DNA from 2 places in the Levilactobacillus namurensis genome. Region 2 is predicted to be linked to the other one. Evidence: riboswitches for the same ligand, from Rfam matches in the RefSeq annotation. Region 2 holds a riboswitch; the other holds the start of a gene.
The links. Region 2 has a riboswitch for thiamine pyrophosphate ahead of thiM (hydroxyethylthiazole kinase). Riboswitches for the same ligand answer to the same signal wherever they lie in the genome.
Positions count from the first base shown of each region.

Region 1: another riboswitch for thiamine pyrophosphate. It lies ahead of cytX (putative hydroxymethylpyrimidine transporter CytX); the one in region 2 lies ahead of thiM (hydroxyethylthiazole kinase).

Region 1 is NZ_CP134159.1:146,927-152,178, reverse strand. Features, by position in the region: gene RIN67_RS00675 (ABC transporter permease) at 1-925, opposite strand, end outside; gene RIN67_RS00670 (hypothetical protein) at 944-1,204, opposite strand; gene RIN67_RS00665 (TetR/AcrR family transcriptional regulator) at 1,201-1,440, opposite strand; gene RIN67_RS00660 (cadmium resistance transporter) at 1,664-2,236, shown strand; gene cytX (putative hydroxymethylpyrimidine transporter CytX) at 2,309-3,493, opposite strand; TPP riboswitch at 3,553-3,655, opposite strand; gene RIN67_RS00650 (helix-turn-helix domain-containing protein) at 3,703-4,008, opposite strand; gene RIN67_RS00645 (beta-galactosidase small subunit) at 4,278-5,252, opposite strand; gene RIN67_RS00640 (glycoside hydrolase family 2 TIM barrel-domain containing protein) at 5,233-5,252, opposite strand, start outside.
Region 2 is NZ_CP134159.1:500,566-505,817, reverse strand. Features, by position in the region: gene RIN67_RS02195 (ABC transporter ATP-binding protein/permease) at 1-498, opposite strand, end outside; gene thiE (thiamine phosphate synthase) at 584-1,231, opposite strand; gene thiD (bifunctional hydroxymethylpyrimidine kinase/phosphomethylpyrimidine kinase) at 1,231-2,046, opposite strand; gene thiM (hydroxyethylthiazole kinase) at 2,073-2,861, opposite strand; TPP riboswitch at 2,989-3,091, opposite strand; gene RIN67_RS02175 (oxidoreductase) at 3,139-3,975, opposite strand; gene rlmD (23S rRNA (uracil(1939)-C(5))-methyltransferase RlmD) at 4,165-5,252, shown strand, end outside.

The DNA of each region.
Region 1 (5,252 bases), 350 kb from region 2:
CTAGCGGCAAGATCCGCATAGTGGCCACCGTCAACAGGGCCCCCAGAACTAAGCCGCCAACGACCAGGATGAAGGCCTGACTCAGTGTCGTGCTGACCAAAAACTTCGACGGAATCCCCTGGGCGCGCAAGACGGCGTAGTTGGGCAGCTTCTGCATGGTCAGGATATACAAGAAGACGGCGATCACCACTACCGCGATAATCATTAGGAAGCCAATCATGAAGGTAAACGTGGTGTTCTGGGCGGAATAGCCCGGTAACTTGTTGATGAAGGCCTGGGTACTGTAGGTCTTCAACGGACTCGGTACCATTTGGTGGACCCGCTGAGAAACTACGGCACTGGCCTTAAAGGCGGGAGTGACCCCGCGCAAGGTCCGCCATGCGCCCAACGTCCCGTAGACCACCGGGGCCACGCTCAACTTGGCGTTTTTGGTGAAGCCCACGATGGTGTACTTGCCATCCACGGAATTTAGGGTCACGCGGTCACCCAGCTTGTAGCCCTGTTGCTGAAAGGCGGTGTCCGCGACGATTTGGCGATTGTTACGGGCTTTATGCCCCGCCGTCAACGTCAGGTTGCGGGAGATAAACTGTTGGGGTTGTAGGCCTAAGAATTGGGCGGACAGGTTGGGGCGTTGGCTGGCTTTAGCCACGATTCCCGCCTGTCCCAGATACGCTTGCGAACGCTTCAGGGTCATTTTATCCGCGGTATCGGCGGTAATCAGCGACTGGGACAGGCTGACGTTGGCGTCCTTATCCAAGGCCACGCTCTGCGCCTGCCAAGAATCGATGGCCTGCGTGTTTTGTTGCGCTAGCCCATAAGCCAGGCCACTTAAGACATAGACTAAGTAACTGATCAGGAGAATCATCCCGATAATCAAGCCATACCGGAGCTTCTCGTGACGAATTTCTTTTAAAGCTAAAAACATCTGTTTCCCTCCTTAGGTCTAGTCCGCTAACGCCCGTAATGCGGTCTGGAACCGCGCTAGACTGGCCGTTCGACTATCCGGGCGTAACATAATTTCTTTAATCGTGGCGTGGCTCAGGACCATGGCCGCCCAGACGGGAGCCGTCATGGTCGCCGGAATGGCGGGCGCCACGGGCAACAGGCCCTCGTTGGTTTGAAAATGGCGTTGGATCAACGCGTAATAGGGGCTGGCAGTCGCCTGGTCCACGAAGTCGCGGACCGCCGCGTAGGTGGCAGTCACATCGAGGTCGGCACGGCCTGGTGAATCTGGTCGAGGGCCAAGCCGTACAGGTACTGATACGCGTCGGTCAAGTCGGCGAAGTACTTATAGAAGGCCCCGCGCGCAATATCGGCCTGCTTGACGATGCGGGCGACTTGCGCTGTGGCTAACGAGTGCGCTGAAAATTCTGTGAGGAGCGCCGCCGTGATGCGGTCGCGTTTGGGTGCGGTTAAATGGTCAAAGGTTGCGGTTGGCATTGAAACGCCTCCTGAAAATGGTTAGTGACACCGTGTCACTTTTAGGTGATGAATTGAGAATAGCACGTTGGTGACACCGTGTCAACTTTAGCCGTTCCAGTACCGAAGATTGTTAAATTATTGTCTAAAATCATAAATTTCTTGTGTGATTGCGGCGGGGGTGCGTCACTAGTCCGGCCGTATGGTACGCTTAATTCACTAACGTTTTCGGGGAGGAACCACCATGTTGACCACTATCGCAACGGGTATCGTGGCTTACGCATCGACCAGTATTGATTGCTTGATTTTACTGACCATCTTATTCGGAATCCATGGCAACTCAGCCAACCGCGCCATCTACCTGGGTGATTGTCTGGGAACCACGGTACTGCTTCTGATCAGCGGCCTTTGTGCGTATCCGTTACGCAGTCTGCCCCAAACCACGATTATGGGTGTCCTGGGCATCTTTCCGATTCTCATCGGGCTAAAAACGGCGTTCACCGCACCCTCAGCTCAGGATTCCTCTCAACTGACTAAGTCTCGTCACCGCCTCTCCTGGACCATCGCGACGTTAATCATTTCGACCGGCGCCGACAACATCAGCGTTTACGTCCCCTTACTGACCCAGGCTCTATCCTGGCAGATTGTGGTCTTGATCATCACCCTGTTTGCCATGCTGACGGTCTTCTATTGGGCGGCCAAGTGTCTGGCCCAGTTGTCCTACCGCCACTGGTTACAGCGCAACGGCCACTATGTCACGGCAGTCTTGTACCTGTTCATCGGGTGCTCACTGCTGTTTCGCGCCTACGCCCCTTAATGTTTCATGTGAAACAAAAAACGCCCGGATTCGGTCAGCACACACTGACCGAATCCGGGCGTTCATTTTGCGTTAATCTTGCTTAGTCATCAAGGGATACCGCCGGGTGACCCGGCTCGTCAGGTAGACGCCTACCGATAACCCCAGCAGGAGCAATAACGTGGTCCCGCCAAAGAAATCCAGCTTCTGTAACCAGGAATACCCGATGACCCCGACGAGCCACCACGCGAAGTTCCAACCCACGGCTAACCGTTGCTTGAGCCCGAAAACGCTGACCGCCAAAATGGCGAATAACGGGGAGAAGACCGCGCCAATCGCGTACAAGAAGTTCTGGTAGAAGGTCATCGAGACCCCTAACGCGATGGCTAGCCCCACCACCGTGACGCCGACACCCCACAGGTTCACGTGCCCCCGGTGCACCAAGTTGTTCAAGTTGGTGGCCGCCGAAAAAGCGTCCATGAAGGTAGTGGTCACGGTTGAGAACACGATCACCAGCAGGGCCAGAATCCCGATCTTCGACTGGGCTAAGACGGCCGTGAAGTCCGCCTGACCCGTTAAGATCACGGTGAATAAGCCAATCGCGAACATCGCGACGCTCCCCAGGAAATACCCGCTCACGCTGACCAGGCTAGCCCGCCAGGGTTGCGTGGTCTTACGGGTGTAGTCCCCAATTAAGGGTAACCAGGATAGGGCCATGGTGACGTTCAATTCAACGGCACTCCCAAAGCTTAACGCCGCACCATGACTGGGATGGACGTGCCCGGTCGCCAAGATGGCGCCCATCATGACCAGCATCCCCACGGCCAGGAGAATCACGACCAGGTTATTCACCCGAAACAACCAGTCGTGGTCTAGGAGTAGCCAGACAATAATCAAGGCCGCCACGATGCTGGCCATTAAGACGGCCGAGTGGAACCCCAGCAAGTGCTGGGAAATACCGTTCATCGCGAGCTGGGCATTGACGATCATCACAGCGGTCCAACCTAATAATTGCAACGCGTTCAAGAGGGAAAAGAGCCGGACGCCCCAGGGACCAAAGACCGTCTGGGTCACCCCAATCGCCGACTGGTGTTGCTGAGCGGATAAGTAAGCCGCCGGCAACAGAAAGAGGCCACAACCGATCAAGTGCCCCACCAGAATCGCCGCCAATCCCCGTTGCCATCCTAGTGGGGCCATCAGGGTACCGGTCACGATCTCGGCAATCGAGATTGCCGCGCCAAGCCAAAGTAAAAAGAGGCCATGTAACTGTGTCTTCATCCAAAAAACTCCTTTGATTTACAAAAACGACTCCCGCTGGGTCGAGTCCGCGCGAAAGTCGTTTTAATCGAACACTTTCCTTCGCAAGTCCTAACTTAACAGGTTCAAAGGGATCGAACGATCGTTCATCTCAGCCCAATTGGGGCACCCCTAGTGTTTTCGTATTTAGATTTACTTCCATGGTACCGTTATCACTGCTAGAACTCAAGTTAATCCGAGTAATCCCAAGTGAGGGGCGGCGTGGATTCGGCTAAGAAACGGGTATACTGCTCTTGCGGCTGGTCGGTAGCCAGTGGCTGACCATCCACCCGATTCTGGGCGACGTACGCCGCAATCTGGGAGAGCGCCATCCCACTGAGCCGTAACCGCTTGATCCGACTGAGCCACTGCAACGCACTGGCGTCTAAGGTGCCTTGGGCCGTGGCCGTAATCAATCCCTGTTGCTGGTAGACCTGCACCGCCGCCGGTGTGAGTCCCACCAATTCTGCTGCCTGCTGAACTGTGTAGTCTGTCATGCTGAAAGCCCCCCGAACCACATCCTGTTAGGTACGCGTTTGTTCTTAATTATTAATAATAGTTTTTAATAATCAAATTTAATTATTAACTAAGATTTGTGATTTTCACAAGAACATATTTCTAAGATACCTGCTCTTGTGCCCCAGCACAACCCTCTTTACACAAGTCATGCAGAACCTTTACATTCCGGGGGTTAGCGCCCTCTTTTTATTACTATTTTGATAATCAAGCTCAAAAAAGAGCCGGCATCAAACCGACTCTCTTGTGATTAATGATTAAGTTCATCAGGACCCGCAATCTTAAAGCTAAAGCTGTGACCCGTCTCGGCCGAAATATGGTATTCCGGCTCAACATCAGCGCCCCAACTATCAATCCCACCGACGCCCCGCACGGCGCCATAGATGGTCAGGACCGTCCGACGGGCAGGCGGTAATTCTTCTTGGTGAGTTGCATTTTCCAGTTCCGCCGCCGTGTACGGCAGGCAGCTGAACGCAAACGGTTCATCAGCTTGTTGAACCGTCAACGAAAAGGCCTGCTGGTCCGGGTCGGCGTTGTTCAACGTGGTCTGCCGGGTGACCGTCACTTGCTGCGTCTGCATGTGCATCCCGTTTTCTTGCGGCACCAGGTACGGCGTCACGGGCAAGCCGTCAACCGTGTAAGTGCCCGGAATGCCCCCAGCCATCCGATCGGGGTAGGTCTCTCCGGACAAGCCCTGGTAACTGAAGCCGCTGGCCATGGTGGGCGCAATCAACTGGAACCCTAACGCCGGTAGCTCGGGCAAGCCCGGTTGACCCGTATAGTTTTCCTGAATCGTGAGTTGACCCGTTGCATCCACCGTGTAGACCACTTCAACCATGGTCGCCGGAACCGTCGTGGTGGTGTAAGTGAAGGTCAGGCTGACCGTATCCGCCGTCTCGTGGTCGCTATAGCGGTTGTTTTCGGGCGCAACGGGGAGTGTGATGACCCGCCCGTTGACCGCCACTTCGATATCGGTGCAGGGACTGAAGAGGTCCGCCCCCAGCCACATCGCGGCATGCGCCGAGAAGTGGTTCCCCCGGTCGTTATCCGTGGTGGCGCGCCAAAACGCCGGCTTGGGGGTCCGGTACAACCACTCTTTACCGTACTGTTGTAAGGATTCTAGGCCACCCCGGTCATAGTTGAAGATGTAGTGGAAGTGCTCGCCCACTAATCCCAGGGTCGTGTCGCCGTAAATGACGTGTAGCTTAGTCGTCGTAGTTGCCAT
Region 2 (5,252 bases):
GATGATGATGTCCGGGTCCGACGCTAACGCCCGCGCGATGGCGACCCGTTGCTTCTGGCCCCCGGACAGTTGGTTGGGGTGCTTGTGCCGGTGTTCTTTTAAGCCGACCTGGTCCAACAGGTCCGTGGCCCGGTCGCGCTGCTCCTTGCGGCTGAGCTTGGTCATCTGGAGGGAGACCATCACGTTATCCAGGATGCTTAAGTGGCTAATCAGGTTAAAGTTCTGGAAGATAAACCCAATCGTCTGGCGCCGGTAAGTATCCAGTTGCTTGGTGGACGCCTGGCGCAACGATTGGCCGTTGAGCAGCACGTCTCCTTCATACTGGGCGTCCAACCCACCGATGATGTTCATCAAAGTGGTCTTCCCGCCACCGGACTCGCCCAAGATCGACACGAACTCGCCGCGGTCGAACTTAAGGCTGATGCCCTTCAACACGGGGAACTCCGACTTGTTCATCCGGTAGGACTTGTGGATATCCTTTAGCTCTAGAAAGCTCATAGATTAAACTCCTTTAAAAACATAATGACCTATACGATAACCTTTTTACCCGCTAAAAGCAATTAATTCACCGGCACCTCGCCGCCTAAAACGCCGCCAGCATCCCCTGAACCGCGCGTTCCGGTTGCGGGTTGCGGGTCAGCAGCGTGATCACCGCGACCCCCGCCGCACCGGTCTGGGCAATCGCCGGCAACGACTCTTGGGTGACCCCGCCGATGGCCACGATTGGCACGTTGGCCTGGGCCACCAAGGCCTGCAGGCCCGCCGTTCCAATCACGGGGTCGGCATCGTCCTTGGAGACCGTGGGGTAGATGGGCCCACTACCGATGTAGGCTAAGCCCGTTAACTGGTTCGCCGCCGCGACTTCCGCCGACGTCGAACAGGACAGTCCCACGAACATCTGCCGGTCTTTCGTGGCCGCCAAGACCTGTTGGATCCGTTCGTCGCTCTGGCCCACGTGGACGCCATCCGCGTCCAACGCCAGGGCCATGTCGACGTCGTCATCGACGATAAACGGCACGCTGGCCGCCCGGCACTGGTCGCGCAAGTCGCGACCTAACGCGAGTCGTTCCGCGGGCGTCAGGGTGCTGGCGCCCTTATCGCGGAACTGGTAGGCCGTGATGCCGGCTTGTAACATCTCCGCTAAAACCACGCGGAGGTCTTTTCCGGGAACGTCTTGGCTCCCCGCTACAAAGTAGGCCCGTAATAGGCCTGGTTCAAACGTCACTGACATTAGATGGTGCCTCCTTGTCCGTAAGCCCAATGATTCAACGGTCCGTGACCGTGGCCCACCTCGATTGGATGGGCGATGGCCGCGGTCACGTAGTCCTTCCCTAACCGAATGGCGCTCTCGAAGTCCGTCCCCTTGGCAAGCTCGGCCGTGATGCACGACGACAGGGTGTCGCCAGTTCCGTGGGTCCGCACCGTATCGATTCGCGGTGCACTTAACCAGAACGACCGCCCGTCGGCCAACAGCACGAAGTCACTGGCCTTATCCGGTGTGGCCTCGTGACCGCCCTTGATCAGGACGTTCTTGGCCCCCATTTCCTGGAGCTTGACAGCGGCCTGTTCCATCTCTTCCGAAGTCGTGATGGTCAGCCCCGTGAGGCGTTGGGCTTCCGGCAGGTTGGGCGTCAAGACGTCGGCCAGCGGTACCAGCTCCTTTTGGACCGTAGCAACCGCATCATCGGCTAACAACGCCGCGCCCCCCTTGGCGATCATGACGGGATCGACCGTCAACGGACCGAAGTGGTACTTCTTCAAGTTCTCAACCACGATATGGACGTGTTCGGCATCCGCCAGCATCCCCGTCTTGCAGGCCCGAATCTTAAAATCAGCGGCCAAAGACGCGAATTGTTCGTCGATCAGCTGCTTAGGTAGCGCCATGAAATCTTGGACCCCCAGCGTATTCTGGGCCGTCACCGCCACGACCACCGCCGTCCCGAAGACGTGGCGTTCCTGCATGGTCTTCAAGTCGGCCATGATCCCGGCACCGCCGCCACTATCAGTTCCCGCGATGGTTAGTGTTTGTGGAAATTCATTGGTCATACTTACTCATCCTTCCTGCACCCTACTTAATGGTAATTCGCGATGGCTTGAATCTCCGCCACCGTGGTGAATTGTAAGGCATCTAATAATTTCACGATAAAGGTTCCCGACCCCATCCGGTCCTGGCTGCCAGCCACCAACTGACCAATCGCCGCAAAGACCAGGCACGCGGTCTGGGCCGCTTCAAAGGCATCGTCTTCGACCGCACAGAAGGCGCCCACGATGCTAGACAGCATGTCGCCGGACCCCACGTGGGTCTGGAACAGCGGCGTACCGTTCTCCACTTGGATCGTGCGCGTGCCATCGGTGATGACGTCGGTCGGCCCGGATAGGATCACCACGCACCGTTGCTTCTGCGCACAAGTCTGCGCAATCGTGACCAGGTCCCCGGCGCCTTCGCCGGCGTCGATGCCCTTGGCTTGCCAGTCCAGACCAGCTAAAGCCGCAATTTCGCCCGCGTTCCCCCGAATCACGTCGGGGTGGACGGTCCGCAAGAGCTCCGTGGCGACCTGCTTCCGGTAAGCCACCGCGCCCACGGCGACCGGGTCGATGACCAGCGGTTTGTGGGCCTGGTTAGCCAGTTGGCCAACCGTGGTGATCTGCTTGACCTGCGGCACGGTAAACGCCCCCAGGTTCAGGCAGACCGCCCCCGCCAAGCCGACCATTTCGCCAGCTTCGGCGACCTCTTCGGACATGATGGGCGACGCGCCCAAGGCGTTGAGTCCGTTGGCCACGTCTTGAACCGTGACGAAGTTGGAAATGTTAAAAACGATTGGATTTTGTTCGCGTAACTGATCCAGTAAAGTTAACTTCATAAGTATTACTCCCCGTATTAAGTAGTTGGCGGCCAGTTCCAAACGCGTTTCGGCCCCGGCCCGCCGTTGGTCTAACCCTAAACGTAAAACGCCACCAGCTCACGAACAGGTCGTGGTCTGGTGGCGTTGTTTCCACAAAACACGTTCCCTTCGCAAGTCTTAACTTGAACAGATTCCAAGGGATCGCAGCTCTGCATCTCAGCCCATGACGGGCACCCCTAGTGTTAGATTATCTTTAGCATATCCGTCTTGGTCAACGGCGTCAACGGTTCTCGCGTTAACGGGTAATCCGTTGGGCGGCTTGACCAACCACCCGCCAGATGCGGTCGAGTGCCCGGTCACTCAAGCACTGACGCAACCAAAGGATCGAGCTTCCGGCCCCCGCGTGGTAGCGGGTCTTAGGCCGCCGGGACAAGGCCGCCCGGTCCGCCAAGCGTGCAATCACCTGGGGGCCACTCGCGAAGCGCTTAGCGGCCTTGAGAATCGCCACGGCCTGAATGGTCGTCGCGGCGTAAGGTCCCGTTCCCGACGCGGCCTGTAAGTGGTCGCTAGCAATATCGGCCCACTCGGATTGGATACTCCCGGGCTCGATCACCACCACGTCGATACCGTGGGGCCGCAGTTCGAACCGCAAGGCATCCGACAGGCCTTCCAAAGCAAACTTGGAAGCCACGTACCAGCTCGCCAACGGCTGGGCCACCTTACCATCGATTGAGGTCACGTTAATGATCCGGCCGGTGTGTTGCTGGCGCATCATGGGCAGGACCGATTGAATCAACCGAGCGGCGCCAAACAGGTTCACGTCGAACTGGGCTTGGGCCTGGTCGATGGTTAGGTCTTCCAGGGCCCCTAAGAGGCCGAAGCCGGCGTTATTGACCAGAATGTCAATCCGCCCCGTCTCGCTAACGATGCGGTCGACCGTGTGCTCGACACTCTGGGCGTCGGTCACGTCCAACGGCAACGTGGTGATGCCCAGGTCGTCGAGGTCGTTCATCCGTTCGACCCGCCGGGCACCGGCATAGACGGCGACCCCGTTACGATGCAGACTCTTCGCAATGGCGTTCCCGATTCCCGAAGACGCGCCCGTGACCAACGCCACTTTACGATGATGCATAAGAAAGCCCCCTTGAGTAATGAGTTGATACTCTAATTGTACCCAAGCGACCGCCATTTTTCTATGGAAGCGGCTCCATTTTTTCATCTTTTTCGCCCCTTAATCGCTAAGCCCCCGCCTGGCGGGAATCTCTGGTATAATGGGGCAGGATTATTAGGTTTTACGTCAACAGTATATAGGAGAAATTAAATGGCAAAATACGAATCACACCGTTCCAACTACCGCTCCGGCCACCAGCGTCACGACCGGCACGAAACCCCGCAGATCGACGTGGAAGTCGGCCAACGCTTCCCCCTGACCATCAAACGCATGGGCATCAACGGGGAAGGCATCGGGTACTACAAGCGCATGGCGGTCTTCGTTCCCGGCGCGCTGACCAACGAAGAAGCCGTGGTCGAAGTCACCACCGTCGCCCACCGGTTCTTACGCGGGAAGATCCACCGGTTGCGTAAGGTCAGCCCCTACCGGGTGGAACCACGCGACAGCTACGCCGATCAAGTCGGCGGGTTCGAACTGGAACACTTAGCTTACCCCCAACAGTTACAATTCAAACGCGACATCGTCCGTCAGTCGCTGGAACGCTACCAGCCCCGCGGCTTCAAGTACTACGATGTGCGGCCGACTCTGGGCATGGACGACCCCTACGCTTACCGGAACAAGGCCCAGTTCCAGGTCCGCAAGACCGCTGACGGGACCGTTCAAGCCGGACTCTACGCCGAACGCAGTCACGACTTAGTCGACCTGCCGACCTGTTCCGTCCAGATGCCTGTGACCATGACGGTCATGCGTGCCCTGGTCACCATGCTCCAAGACCTCGAGGTGCCGATCTACGACGAGGAACACAACTCCGGTATCGTCAAGACCCTAGTGGTCCGTGCGGCCGCCAACACCAACGACGTCCAAGTGGTCTTCATCACCAACTCTCAAAAGCTCCCGCACAAGCACCAACTGCTCTTGCGGATTGCCGACGAGTTACCACAAGTCACGTCCGTGATGCAGAACGTGAACCCGGGGAAGACGTCCTTGATCTGGGGTGACCAGACCCTGCACCTGGCTGGCGCAGACGCCATCACCGAAAAGCTGGGCGGTCTGGCCTTCAAGCTGTCCGCCCGGGCATTCCTACAGTTGAACCCGGCCCAAACCGAAGTCCTCTACGACCAGGCTCGTCAGGCCCTAGACCTGCAACCAGGGCAAACCGTCGTCGACGCCTACTCGGGAATCGGGACCATCGGGTTATCCCTGGCCAACACCGCCAAGGAAGTCCGGGGGATGGACGT